DNA from 2 places in the Salinivibrio sp. YCSC6 genome. Region 1 is predicted to be linked to the other one. Evidence: predicted binding sites of a transcription regulator. Region 1 holds the regulator's gene; the other holds the start of a gene.

Evidence for each region. The regulator PurR, encoded in region 1, represses purine synthesis genes. The targets are predictions, from matches to a motif close to TNANGNAAACGTTTNCNTNA.
Region 2: E8E00_RS08965 (NupC/NupG family nucleoside CNT transporter) is a predicted target of PurR. The motif match lies at 4,276-4,295, and genes of this name have one in related genera.

Annotation. Positions count from the first base shown of each region.
Region 1 is NZ_CP039516.1:1,596,650-1,605,899, reverse strand. It holds gene E8E00_RS07310 (ATP-binding cassette domain-containing protein) at 1-546, opposite strand, end outside; gene E8E00_RS07305 (ABC transporter permease) at 506-2,215, opposite strand; gene E8E00_RS07300 (ABC transporter substrate-binding protein) at 2,229-3,383, opposite strand; gene lpdA (dihydrolipoyl dehydrogenase) at 3,396-5,531, opposite strand; gene E8E00_RS07290 (TfoX/Sxy family DNA transformation protein) at 5,816-6,409, opposite strand; cyclic di-GMP riboswitch class I at 6,517-6,619, opposite strand; gene purR (HTH-type transcriptional repressor PurR) at 6,800-7,804, opposite strand; gene E8E00_RS07280 (heme ABC transporter ATP-binding protein) at 8,065-8,841, opposite strand; gene E8E00_RS07275 (iron ABC transporter permease) at 8,838-9,250, opposite strand, start outside.
Region 2 is NZ_CP039516.1:1,950,947-1,960,196, reverse strand. It holds gene choV (choline ABC transporter ATP-binding protein) at 1-831, shown strand, start outside; gene E8E00_RS08980 (fasciclin domain-containing protein) at 959-1,453, opposite strand; gene E8E00_RS08975 (hypothetical protein) at 1,824-2,129, shown strand; gene yjjG (pyrimidine 5'-nucleotidase) at 2,197-2,880, opposite strand; gene E8E00_RS08965 (NupC/NupG family nucleoside CNT transporter) at 3,024-4,247, opposite strand; gene E8E00_RS08960 (BCCT family transporter) at 4,890-6,506, shown strand; gene E8E00_RS08955 (DUF294 nucleotidyltransferase-like domain-containing protein) at 6,684-8,561, shown strand; gene E8E00_RS08950 (3'-5' exonuclease) at 8,571-9,250, shown strand, end outside.

The DNA.
Region 1 (9,250 bases):
CGCGATTTGTTCAAAAACAAAGGTCCGAAAATCCCGCCGCAGCTGCTTATCCAGCTTACTAAAGGGTTCATCAAGCAAGATAGCATCGGGGGCGGCGAGTAATGCACGCAACACACTGATCCGCGCGCGCTGGCCGCCCGAAAGCTGGCTGGGGGCATAATCGGCAAACTCTGCTAATTTAACATTGCTTAATGTTGCGATGGCCTGATCGCGTTTTTGCGCTTTGCGCATCGAGGAGGGCAAGGCAAACGCTAAGTTTTGCCATACATTTAAATGCGGGAAGAGTAAGTCATCTTGAAACAAAATCCCGATACGGCGCTGCTCAGGCGGTAAGTGATCAAAAGGCTCACCATTTAACTTCAGTTGACCGCTGTAATGCATGGGCGGTTGGATATGCCCGGCCAATACGCTCAGCAGGCTCGATTTTCCGCAGCCACTGGGTCCCATCACAGTAAGTATTTCTCCTGGGGCGACCGAAAATGACAAATCACGCACCAAGCATTGATCAGGCGCGTTTATGGTGAGTTGGTTGACACACAGTGTCATGGTGTTGAGCTCCTGAGAAAGTTGGTGTTGATGTCGGTAAAAGACGGCGTTCAGCCACGCGGCTCAGCACAGTGGCCAAGGCGAAAACAACAAGGGGAAGCATCGCTTGCATCAGTCCATACAGGCCACTGATACGACGATCGAGACCGCTTGATAAGCTGACTGCCTCGGTAGTGAGAGTATTAATGCGTCCCGCGCCCAGCAATTGTGTGGGCAGATATTGCGCCAAACTGACACTCGCGCCAACCGCCCATGCCAAGATAATGGCGGGCAAAAGGAGCGGCAGTTTAACCCGCCACCATGCAAGGGTGGCACTCACACCGAGGCTTCTGGCGGTCTGCATAAGCCGCATATCAAACTGCTGCCACGGCCCATCGAGTGCGAGATACACATAAGGAAACGCGAAAAAAATGTGAGCCCAAAGGGTTGCCGGCACGTGCCATTGGCCGGGGAGGCTATACACCGCCACCTGAATGCCAAACAAGATAGAGAGTTGAGGAACCAATAACGGAATGGCGATGACGGCTCTTGGCACCGAGCGTCGCTGATTGACCGAACGCTCCAGACACCCGATGGCAAACAGCAAGGCGACACTGGCGCTGATCACCGCTAGAACGATGCTGTTCCCCACCAATGACCACACATAGCTAAGCTCTTGCTCCCAGAACCGTAAGCTATATCGACTCGGGAGCCAATCGGGAAATGACCAGCGCAGCGCGAATGACCACATCAGCAACACAGGTATAATCGCAAGGGGAGTGATAAACACCGGCCACCAGAGTGATTTGCCGGGTAACCATGCGTGGCGGCGCCCCGTGTATTGCCAGCGATTGAGACATTGGCAACCAAGCCATGCCAAAAAGCGAAATAGCAATAAGGCCAAGCCACACAGAGCAAATAACAGCAGGGCACCGGCTGACGCTCTGGGCAATAGTGCTAAATCCGGGTCATTAAACCACTGCCATACCAATACCGCATAGGTAGGCGGCGTATTCGGCCCGAGGATCATCGCTACATCAACTACTGACAGGCTGTAGGCGATGACGGCAAAAATCGGGAAACGCATTTTGGCCAGCCAAAGCGGAAGAATGACTTTTAGCCAAGTTGCGGTGCGGTTATACCCGAGGCTGGTTGATACCATCGTCAGCCGAGAGACATCAATTTGACGCAGCACCGACAGACTCATCAACAATAAAAAGGGGGTTTCTTTTAGCGTCAGCGCCAATGTGAGCCCAATAACATAAGGGTCTTGTACCAGCGCCCAAGTCACGGGGTTATCACCGAGAAGGGGACTTAGTAGGCGAAACAGCCAACCCGAGGGGGAAAGCAGTAAAACCAGACCAATGGCAAAGGCGACGTGTGGTAACGCAAGTAACGCAGGCAAGCGCGCACTGATCTTCTGCCAAATGGGCGTTTGCCAAGTGGCCTGTAAAATCATAAAGCTAAGTGCCACCGCGAGCAGGCTACTGCCTAATCCCGAGATGAGCGTTAGCTGAATAGATTGTGATAGCCCCGGCCATGCCATGACAGCTTGCCAGCCGCTAAAGTTAGCCTCCGTCAGCCCTAGTGTGGGTAAGAATGCAAAGGCGGTCGCGAATAAGCCGCCCACCCCTGGCAACAAGGGTAGGCAGCACACCGTTAGGGTGATGGCAAACAGCAAACGTGCCATATTAGCCTCTTTACTATTGGCCGTAGCGTTTCAGCCACGCATTCTCAAGCGCGGTTTGCCAGCTTGGATGTGGCTCGGGCTGGGTATTAAAGCGACTGACCTCGGCGGTGTCGGATAACTTAACCACGGGTGGATCGCCCCATACTTGGGTGTCGGCTTTACGCAGTTGTGCCTTTTCACTCATCAAGAAATTGATAGCGACCATAGCGCCGGCTTTAGCGTTGGCGTTGTATGGAATCGCCATAAAGTGAATGTTAGATAGCGCGCCTTGGTCAAAGGCAAACGCACGCGCTGACGGGGCGAGTTTTCCAGAGGCTACCGCTGCTTTTGCCGCATTGGGGTTAAACGCAATCGCCACGAGAAGCTCACCATCGTCCAACAGTTGGATAGTTTCGGCACTGCCTGACGGGAACTGAGCGCCTTCGCGCCATGCCACTTGATGTAGTTGGTCTAGATAGCGCCACAGTGGGGCGGTCACGGCGTCAAAGTCTACCTCATCAACCGGCAGGTAAAGTGCCTCGCGCACATCGGTAAGTTCCAGCAGAGCGGCTTTCAAAAAACTGGTGCCATGAAACTCGGGTGGTTTGGGGTAACTGATACGGCCAGGGAATGCTTTAGCCAAACTTAACAGTTCGGCGAAAGAGCGAGGTGGGTTGGCCAAGGTTTTCTGATCATGGATAAACACCAGCTGTCCCACCCCCCAAGGTGCTTCGAGGCCGTCTGTTGGCTCAGTGAAGTCTTCTTCAACCGGTAAACTTTTATCGACAATCTGCCAATTGGGGAGCGTGCTGACAAAAGGGCCGTACAGCAAATCATTTTCCTTCATTGATTTGAAGTTTTCGCCGTTAATCCAAACCATATCGACACTGCCGCCGCTATCCTTACCGGCGGTCTTTTCGGCAAGCAGGCGATTGACGGTTTCAGCGATATCCGTCACTTTGACATGTTTCAGTGTGACACCATAATCGCGTTGTAACTCGCGACTCGCCCAGCGCAGGTAAGCATTGATCTCTTGATTACCGCCCCATGCGTTAAAGTAAACAGTCTGGCCTTTGGCTTGTTGTTCAATACTTTCCCAACGGTCGTTTTCCGTGCTCGCAGAGGCAGTAAAACTGGCGGTACTTACAATTGCCAATGTTAACGCCGCTATCCAGTGTTTCATTGTCATCTTCCTTTTCAATTAGTGACGCATCCAACGATGATATTTTTCGACCCAGTTAAGCAGCTTCTCGGGCGCATGGGCTTGTTTCCACATCCCAGCGGTATACTTCACCGCTTCACTCATAGTGGGATACGGATGGACGGTGCCCAAAATTTTATTTAGTCCTAACCCGTGCCGCATGGCGAGAGTAAACTCTGCGAGCAAGTCGCCCGCATGCTCGCCAACAATAGTCACCCCCAGAATGGTATCTTTTCCTTTTGGTGTCAGCACCTTAATAAAACCGTGGTCATTGCCGTCAGCAATCGCGCGATCCAAATCATCAATGCCGTAGTAGGTTACTTCCACCTCTTGCTGATTGGCTTTGGCTTCCTTTTCATTGATACCCACGCGCGCGACTTCTGGCGATGTATAGGTCGCGGCAGGCATTACTGAATAATCAGCACGAAAGCGTTTAAATTGCCCGAATAGTGCATTCACCGCGGCATACCATGCTTGATGAGCACTGGCGTGGGTGAGCTGAAAGGGACCCGCTACATCACCTACCGCATAGATATTTGGATAGGCGGTTTGCAGGTACTCGTTGACTTGAATCGTGCCACGCTCGGTCACTGGAATATCGAGCTTTTCGAGACCAAAGCCTTTGGTGTTGGCACTGCGCCCTAACGCGACCAGCACCGCATCAAATGAGACAGACTTCTCACCGTCAGGGCCATCGAGTAAGGCGATTTGCTCATTATCACTGTGCTCAAATGCTTTGACTTTGTGCTGTGTTAAAACCGTGACGCCGTCACGCTCTAACGCCTGCTCAACCAACTGGGCGGCATCTTGATCTTCGCGGCTGAGAAGTTGGTCGGCCATTTCCGCGAGCGTGACTTGGCTGCCTAAACACGCAAAACTTTGTGCCAATTCTGCGCCAATGGGCCCCCCGCCCAAAACCAACAACCGCGGCGGCAGGTCATTCAGAGACCAAATCGTATCTGAGGTGTAATGCGTGACCTGAGCCAAACCGGGAATCGGGGGCAACATAGGGCGTGCGCCGGTCGCAATCACGATGTTGCGGGTAGTGAGGCGTTCGCCATTCACCTCGACTTCCCATGGCGAAACGATTTGCGCATCGCCTTGCACACACTCCACGCCGAGTTTGGTGTAACGCTCGACCGAATCGTGAGGCTCAATTTGGGTAATGACTTGCTTAACCCGCGCCATGACCGCCGGAAAATCAACCGCTGGCGCTTGGGTATGAATGCCAAAGGCCTTAGCCTGGCCAATTTCTCGCATGGTTTTCGCCGCACGGATCAGCGCTTTTGAGGGAACACATCCGGTGTTTAGGCAGTCTCCTCCCATCGAACCTTTTTCGACCAGCGTAACCTTCGCTTTCACTACCGCCGCGATATAACTTGATACCAAGCCGCCTGCACCGGCACCAATCACTACCATATTGCGGTCAAACTGATGGGGCTTGTTCCAACCTTGATAGCGTTTACGACGTGTGATCCAAGCCATGACCCACTTTGCCAGCAGTGGGAAGATACCCAGTAAGGCGAGTGAGCCAAGCACCGAGGATGACACCACGTCGCCGAGTGCGTCGATTTGGGCCAGTTGGGTCCCTGCATTCACGTAGACTGCGGTACCCGGCAACATACCGAGCTGACTGACCCAATAGAAGGTGCGGGTTTTGAACGGGGTTAGCCCCATCACGAGGTTAATCAGAAAAAACGGGAAAATCGGGATCAGGCGTAGGGTTAACAGATACAAGCTACCGTCTTTCTCTATACCGCGATTAATGGTATCGAGCTTATTGCCAAATTTGGCTTGGACCCAGTCGCGCAACATAAAGCGACTCACCAAGAAGGCGAGGGTGGCGCCAATCGAGCTAGCAAAGGAGACCAACACCAATGCCCACCAAAAGCCAAAGAGTGCCGCGCCCAATAAACTCGCTACTGCCGCACCCGGTAAGGACAGGGCGGTCATCACTACATAGCCGACAAAAAACACCAGGCTTGCGGTGGTCGCGTTTTCGATAATGTAATCATTCAATGCCACTTGTTGTGCTTTGGCGTTTTCAAGCGTGAGCCACTGGCTGAGATCTAAACTGAACCAAAGTGTTACAAGCGCCACCACCACTAAACCAAGCAATATCTTTTTTACTGGCATACTGTGTCTCGTCCGATAGTAAATGGGTCCCAGTTATTACTTTAGGTACTGTAGCTGAATTAACTGGCTGATTTGTCGGTTACATTGAGGAACTGTGTCCTTAATCGTACCTTTAACCAGACCCGACCGATCGCAAGAAACTTTCGTATTTTGTCAGAAATCAGTTTGAATGATGGATTATTGAGCGTTTAGCTCGTTCAGAAAAAGCGACACCGCCTTAAAGGCGGTGTTGGACGCGAACATTGCTCACAAAAAAGGTAGAGAGGTATGGGGGGTGTGAGGAATTAATTTTCTAAATGTTGTAATAATTCTTGGCGACGTTGGGGTGGAACCACAGACCAATGCTTGCCAGTAATTGCACCTTCTAGTGACCACAGTAATTCCAAGCTTAGCTCTTTTTCATGCGCAGAAAGGAGCGCTTTATAGGCATTGACGGCACCTTGTTGCTGTAAGCTTTCAGGCGTCTCAATACCTGCTTTTTTCAGCATGCGCTCGGTCGCGAGCCGTAAATTAGGTAAGTCTTTTAGACGAGACGGTGTGGCTTGTTTTTTCAAATCACGATCACGGGTCGCGACATCCAGCGCCTCTTTAGCTTCTGTGAGCAGCTTATCTTGGTCATCCCACCAGTATTCAGGGATCGCAAAATATTTCGTCACGACAGGAAAGCCGCGCTTTTTATACACGTAGGGTGCCAAGCCTTGTTTTTTTAATAGTGCTTCGTTTTCTTTTCCAGCACGTAAATGGAGAGTGTTGTTAACGACAAGCGCGAACATGGTGTCTTCACAAAAGATACCAAATCCACCGAACATTGAACGGGACTTTATGCTGCCAAATTTGGCAAATAACTTCATTGCGTTCTTTAAAGCTGGTTTATCCATTTGATTAAAATCTCGATGAATTACTAATGCCTAAAAAAGACGTCATAATGTAACAAGGCAAGATCGCAGAATTGTCAACGAGCCATCAAATTTGTCAGCTTTGATATGTTGGCAACCCCGCTACCGTTGATATTTTGACATCATGTCAAATTACCGTTAGGCCGGAGGCTTTGCGTCCCATGCTTTCGCCATGGTTTGCCTTGTTCAAACGCTATTAAGCATATAATAATTAGACACCGATGTCGTCCTCTCCCATCACACAAAATGTGATCTTGGTTCAGGGTGGGTGTAATTGATGAACTAGAGTAAAAGCACTACCGGAAGAGTCGTCGCGTAAAAAAGCACCGCCAAGACATTGACGGTGCTCTTCATAAAAGTTTCATTAAAACATTAAGATAGTGTTTTAACTGACTGTCGACTCACTAGTGCAGGTTGCATTTCGAACACTTGCTGCTGAGTCTCGTTGTTGGCAATTCGCGCGAGCAAGAGTTTGACCGCCGTTTTGCCTAGACGGCGTTTGGGCTGGTGAATCGTTGTCAATGGTGGCGAGAAATACTCGGTGAGGTCAATATTATCGTAACCAATCACCGATATATCTTCTGGCACTTTCAAGCCGTACTCGTTAAACGTACTAATCGCCGCTAATGCCATAATGTCATTAAAACAAAAGACAGCGGTCGGGCGGTCTGACATTGTCGCTAATTGCTTCGCGGCAATTTGTGCTTGATCGGCTTCGAAATCCGCCTCAATCAGCCAGTTTTCATTCACTGTAATGTTGGCTTCTTTTAACGCACGGAAATAACCGTTTAAGCGATGCTTACAGGTATTTTTATCCATTTGGCCCGAAATACAGCCAATTTTAGTATGCCCATTATCAATAAAGTGTTTGGTGGCAAGGTAACCGCCTAATTCAGCGTTATCTTCTATGCGGTCTGTATCGATATGGTGACTGCCCCAATCCATCACGACCATAGGCAGATCGCGTTTTTTTTCTAATAACAGCATCAAATCTTCGTTGAGATCAGAGCACACCACAATGAGTCCATCGACGCGCTTTTCTGACAACATACGCAGGTAGTCGCGTTGCTTTTCAAGGTTTCCCTCGGTATTGCAGAGAATCAGTGTGTAGCCTTGCTTGTAGCAATAGTCTTCCACACCGTGAACAAGCTCGGCGAAAAAGGGGTTGGTGGATTTAGTCACCAGCATACCCAGTGTACGTGTTGTGTTGCATTTCAAGCTTCGCGCCACAGCACTTGGGGCGTAGTTTAACTCTTCAACCGCTTGCCATACTTTCTCAGTCGTCTTCTCTGCGACAAAGCGGGTTTTGTTTATCACGTGTGACACCGTCGTGGTCGATACACCGGCGAGACGCGCGACATCTTTAATCGTTGCCATCTTGATTCTTCTTTGTAGTAATGCGTAGGGATCGTTACTCGCGACCTTACAGAAAAACGCCGCTGTTCGTCAGCGGCGATGTCTTTCACAATCCCGGCACATCAGACGGTTGCGAAGGTAACGAATCCGATTTCATCCATTCTCATAGCTAATCGGTTGCGCTCTCAGTTTACTTAGGTTGGCGCACACTCGCAATTGGTCTGATCAGCGAAAATGGACCAACAGACGGTTTTGTGAGCCAGCTATGATGTATTTATCAATTAAGACACGATCAGTGGGCAGTCATGCTCCGGATGAGTCAGAACGGTCAGCGGGTATTGGTAGATGTCTGCCACTCTATCACTACTAAAACACTGCCACGGGTTGCCGGATAGGACGATTCGACCCGCTTTTAAAAAATGCAGTTGGTCGGCGTATTGCGCCGCCAAATTCAGGTCGTGCAACACCAATAGCACTGTCATTCCTTGGTCTGCGAGTGCTCGACAGCGCTTGAGGGTGTAATGCTGATGGGTAATATCTAAGGCCGAAGTGGGTTCATCCAGCATCAGTATCGCTTGGTCCGGTGCGGTTTGTGCTAGCTGTAATGACACGCGTGCCATGTGTACGCGTTGTTTTTCACCGCCAGATAAAATCGGATACGGTCGATGAGCAAGATGGCTAATATCCCATGCCGTTAGCTGCTCGTTAGCAAGGGCCGCGATCTGTTCTCGGTTTGCCTGTAGTGGTGTTGCTCCCATCTCGACCACTTCTTGCGCGGAGAATGCAAACGTGAGCCCGCTATGTTGGGGAAGGAAGGCCACTCGTCGGGCAAATTCTTCGCCTTGCCACTGGCTTTTTGGCTGTTGCCAAAACTGCACACTGCCATGCTGATGTTTGTCGCTAATCAATTGCTTTAACAGTGTACTTTTCCCCGCACCATTGGGCCCGAGTAAAACGTGTAACTGGCCAGCAGTAAAGGCGAGATCAATCTCGCTTAGCAGTTGACGGCCGTTAAGCGCATAGCTGAGCTTGGAGATTTGAAGGGCAGAATCTGTCATTCGTGAACCACTGCTTTTCGTTGTTGAATAAGAAGCCATAGAAAGAAAGGAGCCCCCATTAGGGCGGTAATAATGCCAACAGGCAATTCGGCGGGGGCGACAATGACACGGGCAACAATATCGGCCAAGGTCAGTAACAGGGCACCAAGAATGGCTGATAAGGGCACCAGTGTGCGATGATCCGGGCCGGCAATTAAACGTCCAATGTGTGGGATCACTAGACCCACAAAGCCGATAAGACCGGCAGCACTTACCGCAATGCCCATTCCCGCCGCGGTCACAACAATGAGTAGGCGTTTTAAATGGTGTACATCAATGCCCAAATACGCCGCTTCGTTTTCACCAAGCAAAAGGGCATTTAAGTGGCGTGCGCGCTGGTAGGCAAATACCGTGAGTAAGCATGCAGCGA
Region 2 (9,250 bases), 350 kb from region 1:
ACCGTGGTGGATAACGTTGCCTTCGGTCTAGAAATGAAAGGCATCAGTAAAAAAGAACGCCGTAAGCAAGCATTAGAAAAACTTGAAATGGTGGGATTGGCGGATTGGGCCTATCAGTATCCACACGAATTGTCTGGCGGTATGCAGCAGCGTGTTGGCTTGGCCCGTGCCTTTGCGATGGACAGTGACATCCTACTGATGGATGAACCGTTTTCCGCATTGGATCCCTTGATCCGTGCTCAGCTACAAGACGAGCTACTGGAGCTGCAGAAAAAACTCAACAAAACGATTTTGTTTGTGAGCCACGATCTGGACGAGGCACTGAAAATTGGTAACAACATTGCCATCATGGAGTCCGGTCAGCTTATTCAGCACGGTAAACCTGAAGACATTGTTTTGCGCCCAGAAACGGACTATGTTCGCGACTTTGTGGCGCACACTAATCCGTTGAACGTACTGAAAGGTCGCTCAATGATGAAAGATATCGACACCATGCCGCACGTTGAAAACCGTTGGAAGGTGTGCGATCAGCGTGATATCTGGGTGACAGTAGAGCCTCAGGGTGCATTGTCGGCCATGGCGGGCACACAGCATTTGCGTGTGGCTGAGTGGAAAAAAGACATGGCAGACTTGTCACAAGTAAGCTCGGATACCATTGTAATGGCATCGCCTGATATCGAAATGCGTGATGCGATTGAAATCCGCTATCACACCAACAAACCCGTACTACTGGTAGAAAATGGCAAATTGGTTGGCACGCTTTCCGATCACGATTTCTACCATGCCTTGCTCGGCAAGTATCAGCAGCCGTGCGATAGCCAAGCGGCTTGACTCACGTCAGCGAATAAATCCTAACTAACGAAAAAGCCTGCTCATGGAGCAGGCTTTTTTATCACTGACGACTGACCGCACAGGTCAAGTCACTATCTGTACAGTCGTAGGCTCAGTAGCGTGGTCGCTAAGGCATGATCACGGTATCAATCACATGTATCACGCCGTTTGACGTCATAATATCGGCTTTGGTCACGGTCGCGTTATCGACTTTAACTTTGCCATAAGAGGTCTTAATCATAATGTCACTGCCTTGTACCGTCGTGGCGGACGACATACCCATCACTTGTTCTGCGGTCACCTTACCCGGTACGACATGATAGGTGAGGATATCGACCAGCTTATCCTTGTTTTCGGGCTTGAGAAGCATGTCGACCGTCCCCTCTGGCAGCTTAGCGAATGCCGCATTCGTGGGCGCAAAGACCGTAAATGGCCCTTCTCCTTTGAGGGTATCCACTAACCCTGCAGCTTTGACGGCGGCGACAAGGGTAGAAAAGTCATCATTTTTTGCAGCTGTGTCCACAATATCGTGGCCGCCTTTGTGGTGCGCAGCCATCGCGCTTCCCATTCCTAGAATCAGGGCGGCAGTCACCGCAAATTTCGTGAAGGTACGTTTTAACATGTTGCTCTCCTTTTCATCGATTGATCATTCCTCACCAAACCATCATCAGCAATGACAGTGAGTGACTGCTCAGGAATGTCGTGGCTCTTGGCAAAACGGGTGAAAGGAGAAAGAAGATCACTTTTGGAGGTAAGGATAGGCACATATCTGTGATCTTCTACGCTTGATTGATCGTGAAATCACGTGCAATTTTTCGAACAAGTCATTCGCATAACTGTGATTGTGAGCACACTTTTATCGGCGTACATTCTCTCTCGTCCCGCGACGAAAGGTCGCAAAGAAAATCTTTAAATAGAGACATTGTGGTGACAATTGGTCACCGAGATTGGCGTTTAATAACAATCAATCGACAACGAGAGAGGAAACAACCATGAAAAAATTAGCAGCTATTTTTGCACTGACACTCGCATCAACCTCAGTAATGGCGAGCGGCCTTAACCTTGACGTACAACCTGCAGAAGGCGGTGCTTGGGTATCAGTGACTGAACAAGGTCAAGCCGTTAAAGGCGCGAAAGTAACCAGCTCAAAGAGCATGGACAGCAAAGTGACTGACGAATCAGGTCGTGTATTCATTTACAGCCAAGACCAAAACAGTGGTTCAGTGACTTATGTTGCAAATACCGACCAAGGCCAACAAGCAGAAAAAGCCGCTTTTGTTGCCGGTGACCGCAGCTAATTTGCCCCACTAGGCAAAGACATCGTTGGAAAGCAAAAAAGAGAGCATTGGCTCTCTTTTTTTATGATTAGGCGTTGTCAGGCATGAGCCACGCTTGGAGTGCATGCAGTGAGTCCACTTGGTGGGTAGGCGTCACGCCTTCTGGTAGTGGCTTTTTGTCGCGATTCAACCAGCATGTGTCTATGCCTGCGCGCATGCCACCGAGGACATCTGCCATTGGATTATCGCCGACCATGAGGATTTGAGACTTAGGTGGATGGCCCATTTTTGCAAATGCATGCTCGAAGATGCGAGGGTCAGGTTTGGCAAAACCGACTTGCTCGGATACCACGAGAGTAGATATGGCGGGCTTGAACCCTGTTTTTTCCAAGCGCACATCCTGTAACGCGGTAAAGCCATTGGTGATAATACCAATGTGTGCGTGTGGACGAATCGCGTTTAGCAGTGCTTCTGCGCCTGGGAGAGGCTCACAGATTTCGGCCATCGCATCCAAAAAATGCTGGTTTAGCGTTGTCGGAGCCACCCTGAGCTGCTTTCCCCAGTGGGTAAAGCGTTTGGTTTGCAGCGTGTGTGCGTCTATTTCGCCATTTTGGTATTGCACCCACAAAGGTTTGTTTAGTTCTGAATATTCGGCAAAGGCGTGCTGGTCGAAATCGACATCATAGTGTGAAAACATGCGTTGCAGTCCTGCAAACGCATCAAAGTGAAACAGTGTTTCATCTGCATCAAAAAGAACCCAAGGATACCGCATGGTGACTACATCTCTTTACGTTAAGTAAATGAAGTGTAACAGATAAAGCCCTTTCTCTTCGAGACTTTTTAGTGCACTCACCGTCCTTGGTGAGAAACACTGCACCGTCAAAGTGATGGCAAAATTATCCAGCGTGATTGAGGTTACAAAGTCAGATACAGCCCTGCCAATGTTGCGCTCATCAGATTCGCTAAGGTGGCGGCAAGAATGGCACGCATTCCTAATTTGGCGATATCACCTCGGCGCTCTGGAACAATACCGCCCAGTCCGCCCATCAACATCGCGATCGAAGTGAGGTTGGCAAAGCCGCACAGTGCAAAGGTAACAATGGCTTGGCTATGGGGAGAAAGTGCACCTTTTAGGTTCATAAAATCAGCAAACGCCACAAATTCATTCACCGCAATTTTCTTACCAATCAAGGTACCAGCAGTCATTGCTTCCCCCCACGGAATACCGATGAGCCAAGCGACTGGTGCAAACACATAGCCGAATATCCACTCCAGACTCAATTGAGGCATATTGATCATCGGGCCAAGTTTGCCCAACCCGCCGTTGATCAGCGCAATCATGCTGATCACGGCCAGCAAGCTAGCCCCGACTGCCATCGCAATTTGTAATCCACTTAAAGCACCTTGTGTACCTGCATCGATCAAGTTGACAGGCTTATCGTGGTTATCTTGCTCGGCTTGCGCTTGGGTATGACTGATAGGCGTTTCGGTCTGCGGGACCATAATTTTTGCCATCATTAGACCGGCTGGTGCGGACATAAAAGCGGCAGCGATCAGGTATTTCATTTCAACACCGAGGCCTGCGTATCCAACCATGGTGCCTCCAGCCACGGAGGCTAATCCGCCGACCATGACTGCAAATAATTCTGAGCGCGTCATTGAGGCGAGAAAAGGGCGCACGACAAGAGGGGCTTCTACCGATCCGACAAAGATATTGGCAGTGGCTGACATCGATTCAGTGCGCGAAGTGCCGAGTACGCGTCGTAGTACGCCACCGATCAGGCGAATAATCCAAGCCATGATCCCTAAGTGATAAAGCACGGCGATCAGAGCGGAGAAAAAGACGATAGTTGGTAAAACGTTGAAAGCAAAGATAAAGCCAAGTTTAAATTTCGCGAGATCACCAAACAGAAACTCAGCACCAATATCGCCAAAGCTAATAATTGCGGACACGGCTTCTGATGCGTTAGCCAGAATATGCTGACCAAGCGGGACGGAGATAATAAACCCGGCAAAGACGATTTGAATAATGAAAGCGCCACCGACGGTACGCCAGTTGATCGCACGACGATTTTCTGAAAATCCAATCGCGATTAGAAAGAGGACGCTAATCCCCAAAAGGCCGATGCCAAATTGCATGATGCTTGCTCCGCAAACGTTAAACTGGGATGGAAAACGATTGCGGCGGTATTGTACTTATTTTTCTCAGTGTGACAAGTATCACGAATAAATCATATTGTTGCATTGTTTTGCATTTTTGTGGCCTGGAGGTTATGTGCTCGTAGGCGAGTCGTGTGAGCTCAGAGCGGCTTCACGATAGGTACTTGAACAGACGCATGCTATTCACGATGTCTTTGTGATCCATCAAAAGTTTTGCTGGTGAACATAGGTATTTTTTGTGAGCACTATCAATGAATTCTTTTTATGATACGGCGTATTTCCGCTAAACCTAGAAGAGGAAAGTGTATGACACGATCCTTTATAGCTCTGAAATAAAGAGTTCAAATGAGTTCTAGGCCGCGTCTAGGCTGGGGTTTGAGTGGATATATTGATTAATAGCTGGTTATAAAATCGACATTTGGTTAGTACCCTAATTAAATCGTTACGCATTTATGTTAGGGTAGTGAGCTGTGTGGATGTTGCGGTTCTTGCTGCTGGTCAACTTTTTTATCCGCGTTTTGCGATGAAAAGGCCAATTGAGCGCACAGGCCACCGACACTCACAGGCTTCCGAACAAACGGACTAAGGAGTTAACTCGTGAGCGATAAAAGCCATGAAGATATGATGAAACCGGACGGGAAAGTTAACCCGATCGATACTGACTACCAGGTCGGTCAGGATAATGTGGCCGTTAAACTTGGCCCGTTTGGTTTTGATATTCACAACCGAGTATTTATGGTCTCGGGGCTGGCCATTATGGCCTTTGTATTTGTCACTTTGGCATTTCAAAACCAAATCGGCCCTGTTTTTGGTGATCTTCGGGGTTGGTTGACCTCGAATCTAGACTGGTTCTTCCTTTCTGCAGGTAATATTTTTGTTATCGCCTGTCTAGTACTGATTGTGTCACCTTTGGGTCGCGTTCGTCTCGGCGGAACAGAAGCTAAGCCGGATTATAGCTATGCGGGTTGGTTTGCGATGTTGTTTGCCGCCGGTATGGGTATTGGTTTGATGTTCTACGGTGTATCAGAGCCGTTAACACACTTCCAAACGTCATTGGGCGGTACCGCTGTTGATGCAAACGGTATTCGTACCGACTGGGCACCGTTGGGCGCAGCAGCCGGAGATGCTGAAGCGGCTCGACGCCTAGGTATGTCTGCAACGATTTTCCACTGGGGTCTTCACCCTTGGGCCATCTACGCTGTCTTGGCGCTAGGTTTGGCTCTGTTTGCCTATAACAAAGGCTTGCCTTTGACCATGCGTTCAGTCTTTTACCCGCTCTTTGGCGAGCGTGTATGGGGCTGGACCGGCCACGTGATCGATATTCTTGCGATCATCGCGACCCTCTTTGGTCTTGCAACCTCACTAGGCCTTGGCGCCTCACAGGCGTCTGCTGGTCTTCACTATCTGTTTGATACGCCACTGGGTAACACCACAGAGGTGCTGCTTGTCATGGGTATCACCGGTATGGCCATCCTGTCTGTGGTTGCTGGGGTAGATAAAGGGGTGAAACGCCTCTCCGAAGTCAACATGTTGCTTGCACTGCTACTGCTTATCTTTGTGATTGCAGTGGGTCCAACGCTAGCCATTTTGACCGGTTTCTTTGGTAACCTCGCCGCGTACCTAGAAAACTTGCCTGCGCTGTCTATGCCGTTTGCACGTGAAGATGCCAACTTTACGCAAGGCTGGACCTCGTTCTACTGGGCATGGTGGATTTCATGGTCTCCATTTGTAGGTATGTTTATTGCGCGTGTTTCTCGTGGCCGCACAGTGCGTGAGTTCATCACCTGCGTATTGCTGATCCCATCTGCTGCTTGTGTGTTGTGGATGACCGCATTCGGTGGTACCGCGATTGGTCAATTTGTGAACGAAGGTTACACCGCAGTTGTAGACGCTGAACTGTCACTGAAACTGTTTGCAATGTTGGATGATTTGCCGTTGGCATCGATTACTTCATTCATCGGTATCATTCTAGTTATCGTGTTCTTTGTGACCTCGTCTGACTCAGGCTCACTGGTTATCGATACCATCTCTGCAGGCGGTAAAGTGAACGTGCCAGTGCCACAACGTGTTTTCTGGGCGTCTTTCGAGGGCCTAGTTGCGGTGGCGCTTATCCTTGGTGGTGGCTTGGTTGCCCTACAAGCGATGGCGGTTTCAACTGGCTTCCCGTTCACGATTGTACTACTGGTAGCGACTGCTTCCTTGTTCAAAGGGTTAGCATCAGAGCCGCGCGCTAAGTAACTGTACGTGCTAAGTAACTAACAGTTAGCTATGATGAAAAAGGCAGGCCCTCGGGACTGCCTTTTTTATTACCAACAACCTTGATATGTGATGGGTGAGACTAAGCTTTTAGGTTTCATCTATTGTGAATATTCAATCGCATACCCTTGCACTTTCTCGCAACGCTAGGTGAGCATCATGGAAGCTGAACAAGTTGAAATTGCGACATTTCTTTCCCAATACGCCCCTTTTGAATCGATTCCCGAAGAGGTGGTTGCTGAGGTCGCGCAAAGCATCGAAATTAGTTATCACCGAGCGGGCACGACGATTTTTGCCTACGGCGATGAGATTCATGATTTAGCCATGATCCGTAGCGGTGCTGTCGAGCTGTATCGTCGTAATGGCACCTTGTACAACCGTATCGCCGAGGGGGATATTTTCGGTCAGATGGGGCTTTTGATGAACAACCGGGTGCGTATGCCCGCCAAGGCGATCGAAGACACCTTGGTGTACTTCATCCCTGAGGCGACATTTAACCGCTTGTTTGATGAATTTGAACACTTTGCCGATTTTGTCGAGGTCGAAGACCGGACGCGATTACGTCAGGCGGTATCGAGCCATAATGAAGCCAATGATCTGACGACGTCCAAAGTTAAGAAGCTGATTATTCGCGACCCCGTGATGATCGATAGTACCGACTCGGTACAATATGCAGCGCAAGTTATGTCGCAAGAAGCGGTCTCGTCAATTTTGGTGATGGGCGATGAGCCCGATCCCGAAACCGGCTTCAATCCCGTGCTGGGGATCATTACTGATCGTGACTTACGTAATCGCGTGTTAGCAGAAGGCTTGCCTTATGAAACGCCGGTACAAGAAATCATGTCGCCCCAGCTGATCACCCTCGATCATAATGCTTACATCTTTGAAGCCATGCTCACTATGCTGCGCTCAAACCTCCACCACGTACCGGTATTACAGCATGGCAAACCACTGGGTGTGGTCGCGCTATCAGATATTGCACGTTACGAATCGCAAAACAGCTTGTTCCTCGTCGCCAGTATTTTCCGTCAACAATCGGTAGACGATTTAGTGGTGTTGGCGAAACAAGTCAAAGATTGCTTTGTACGCATGGTCAATGAGGACGCGAACTCACACATGATAGGGTCTGCGATGTCTGTGATTGGCCGCAGTTTTAAGCAGCGCCTGTTGGAGTTGGCAGAAGAAGAACTGGGTGAGCCGCCTATCCCGTATTGCTTTTTGGCGATGGGATCGATGGCACGCGATGAGCAGCTGATTGTGACCGATCAAGATAATGCCATTATCTTGGATGATAGCTTCAACCACGACGAGCATAACGCGTATTTTGAGGCACTATCGAAGCGCGTGTCTGATGGGCTCGATGCCTGCGGGTATACCTATTGTACTGGTAATATCATGGCGACTAACCCTGAGTGGCGGAAAACACTGAAAGAGTGGGAACAATGCTTCGCCGATTGGATTGATAATCCGAGCCCACGCTCGTTACTCGACAGCAATATTTTCTTTGATTTAGATGGTGTCTATGGTCGAACTAACTGGGCTGAACAACTCAAAGCCTTCATTGGTCGCCGTGCACGTCGCAATAATCGCTTTTTAGCATCAATGGCGCGCAATGCCTTAAATCGCACACCGCCCTTGGGCTTTTTTAAAGATTTCGTGATGGAGCAAGATGGGCGACACAATAACTCTATTAACCTCAAACGCCGCGGCACAGCGCCATTAGCCGATCTTATCCGTGTACACGCATTGGCTATCGATTCACGCTCACAAAACTCGTTTGAGCGCTTAGATGACATTATTGAATCTGGGATCTTGCCCAAAGGCCGAGGGCCTGACCTTCGAGATGCGATGGAGTTTATTTCCATGGTGCGTATTCGTCACCAAGCGCTGGATATCGAAGCGGGACGTGAACCAGATAACAATGTGGAACCGGAGAATTTATCTGATTTTGAGCGCCGTAACCTCAAAGATGCATTCCAGATTTTAAGTAACGCTCAGAAGTTCTTGAAATTCCGCTATCAGCCGAATCGGTCATAAGGGGAGGGCATGTTGCATTTGGATCTGAAAAAGAAAGCCCCGGCGCAACACGTGGACTGGCAAGCCATGCTGGATACCAAACGTGAGCAGGTGAAACATGAAACGCTACAAGCGTTTTATCAACAAGGCTGGGTAGCACCAGATACGCCTCTTAAGGATGTGCCCTTTGTCGCACTCGACTTTGAAACTACGGGTCTAGACAGTGAAAAGGATGCCATTGTCAGTATTGGACTGGTGCCTTTTACCCTTAGTCGTATTCGCTGCCAACAGGCGCAGCACTGGATTGTGAATCCCAATCGGCCGCTGGCGGAGTCTTCGATTGTTATTCATGGGATCACCCATTCAGACATTATGAATGCACCAGACTTTTCTCATGTGATTGAACCACTGCTAAGTGCGCTCGCCGGTGCGATCGTTGTGGTGCATTACCGCCGTATCGAGCGAGAGTTCCTTGACCGCGCGATTAAGCAGCGTTTAGGGGAAGGGATTATTTTTCCGATGGTCGACACCATGGAGCTTGAGGCGCGGAAACACCGTACTGGGAAGCGCAGCTTGATGGACCGTATTATGCGTCGTCCCCTGGCGTCGATTCGGTTAGCCGATAGCCGTACTCGGTATCAGTTGCCTTTTTATCAAAGTCATCACGCCTTGACCGATGCCATCGCCACGGCAGAGTTGTTGCAAGCACA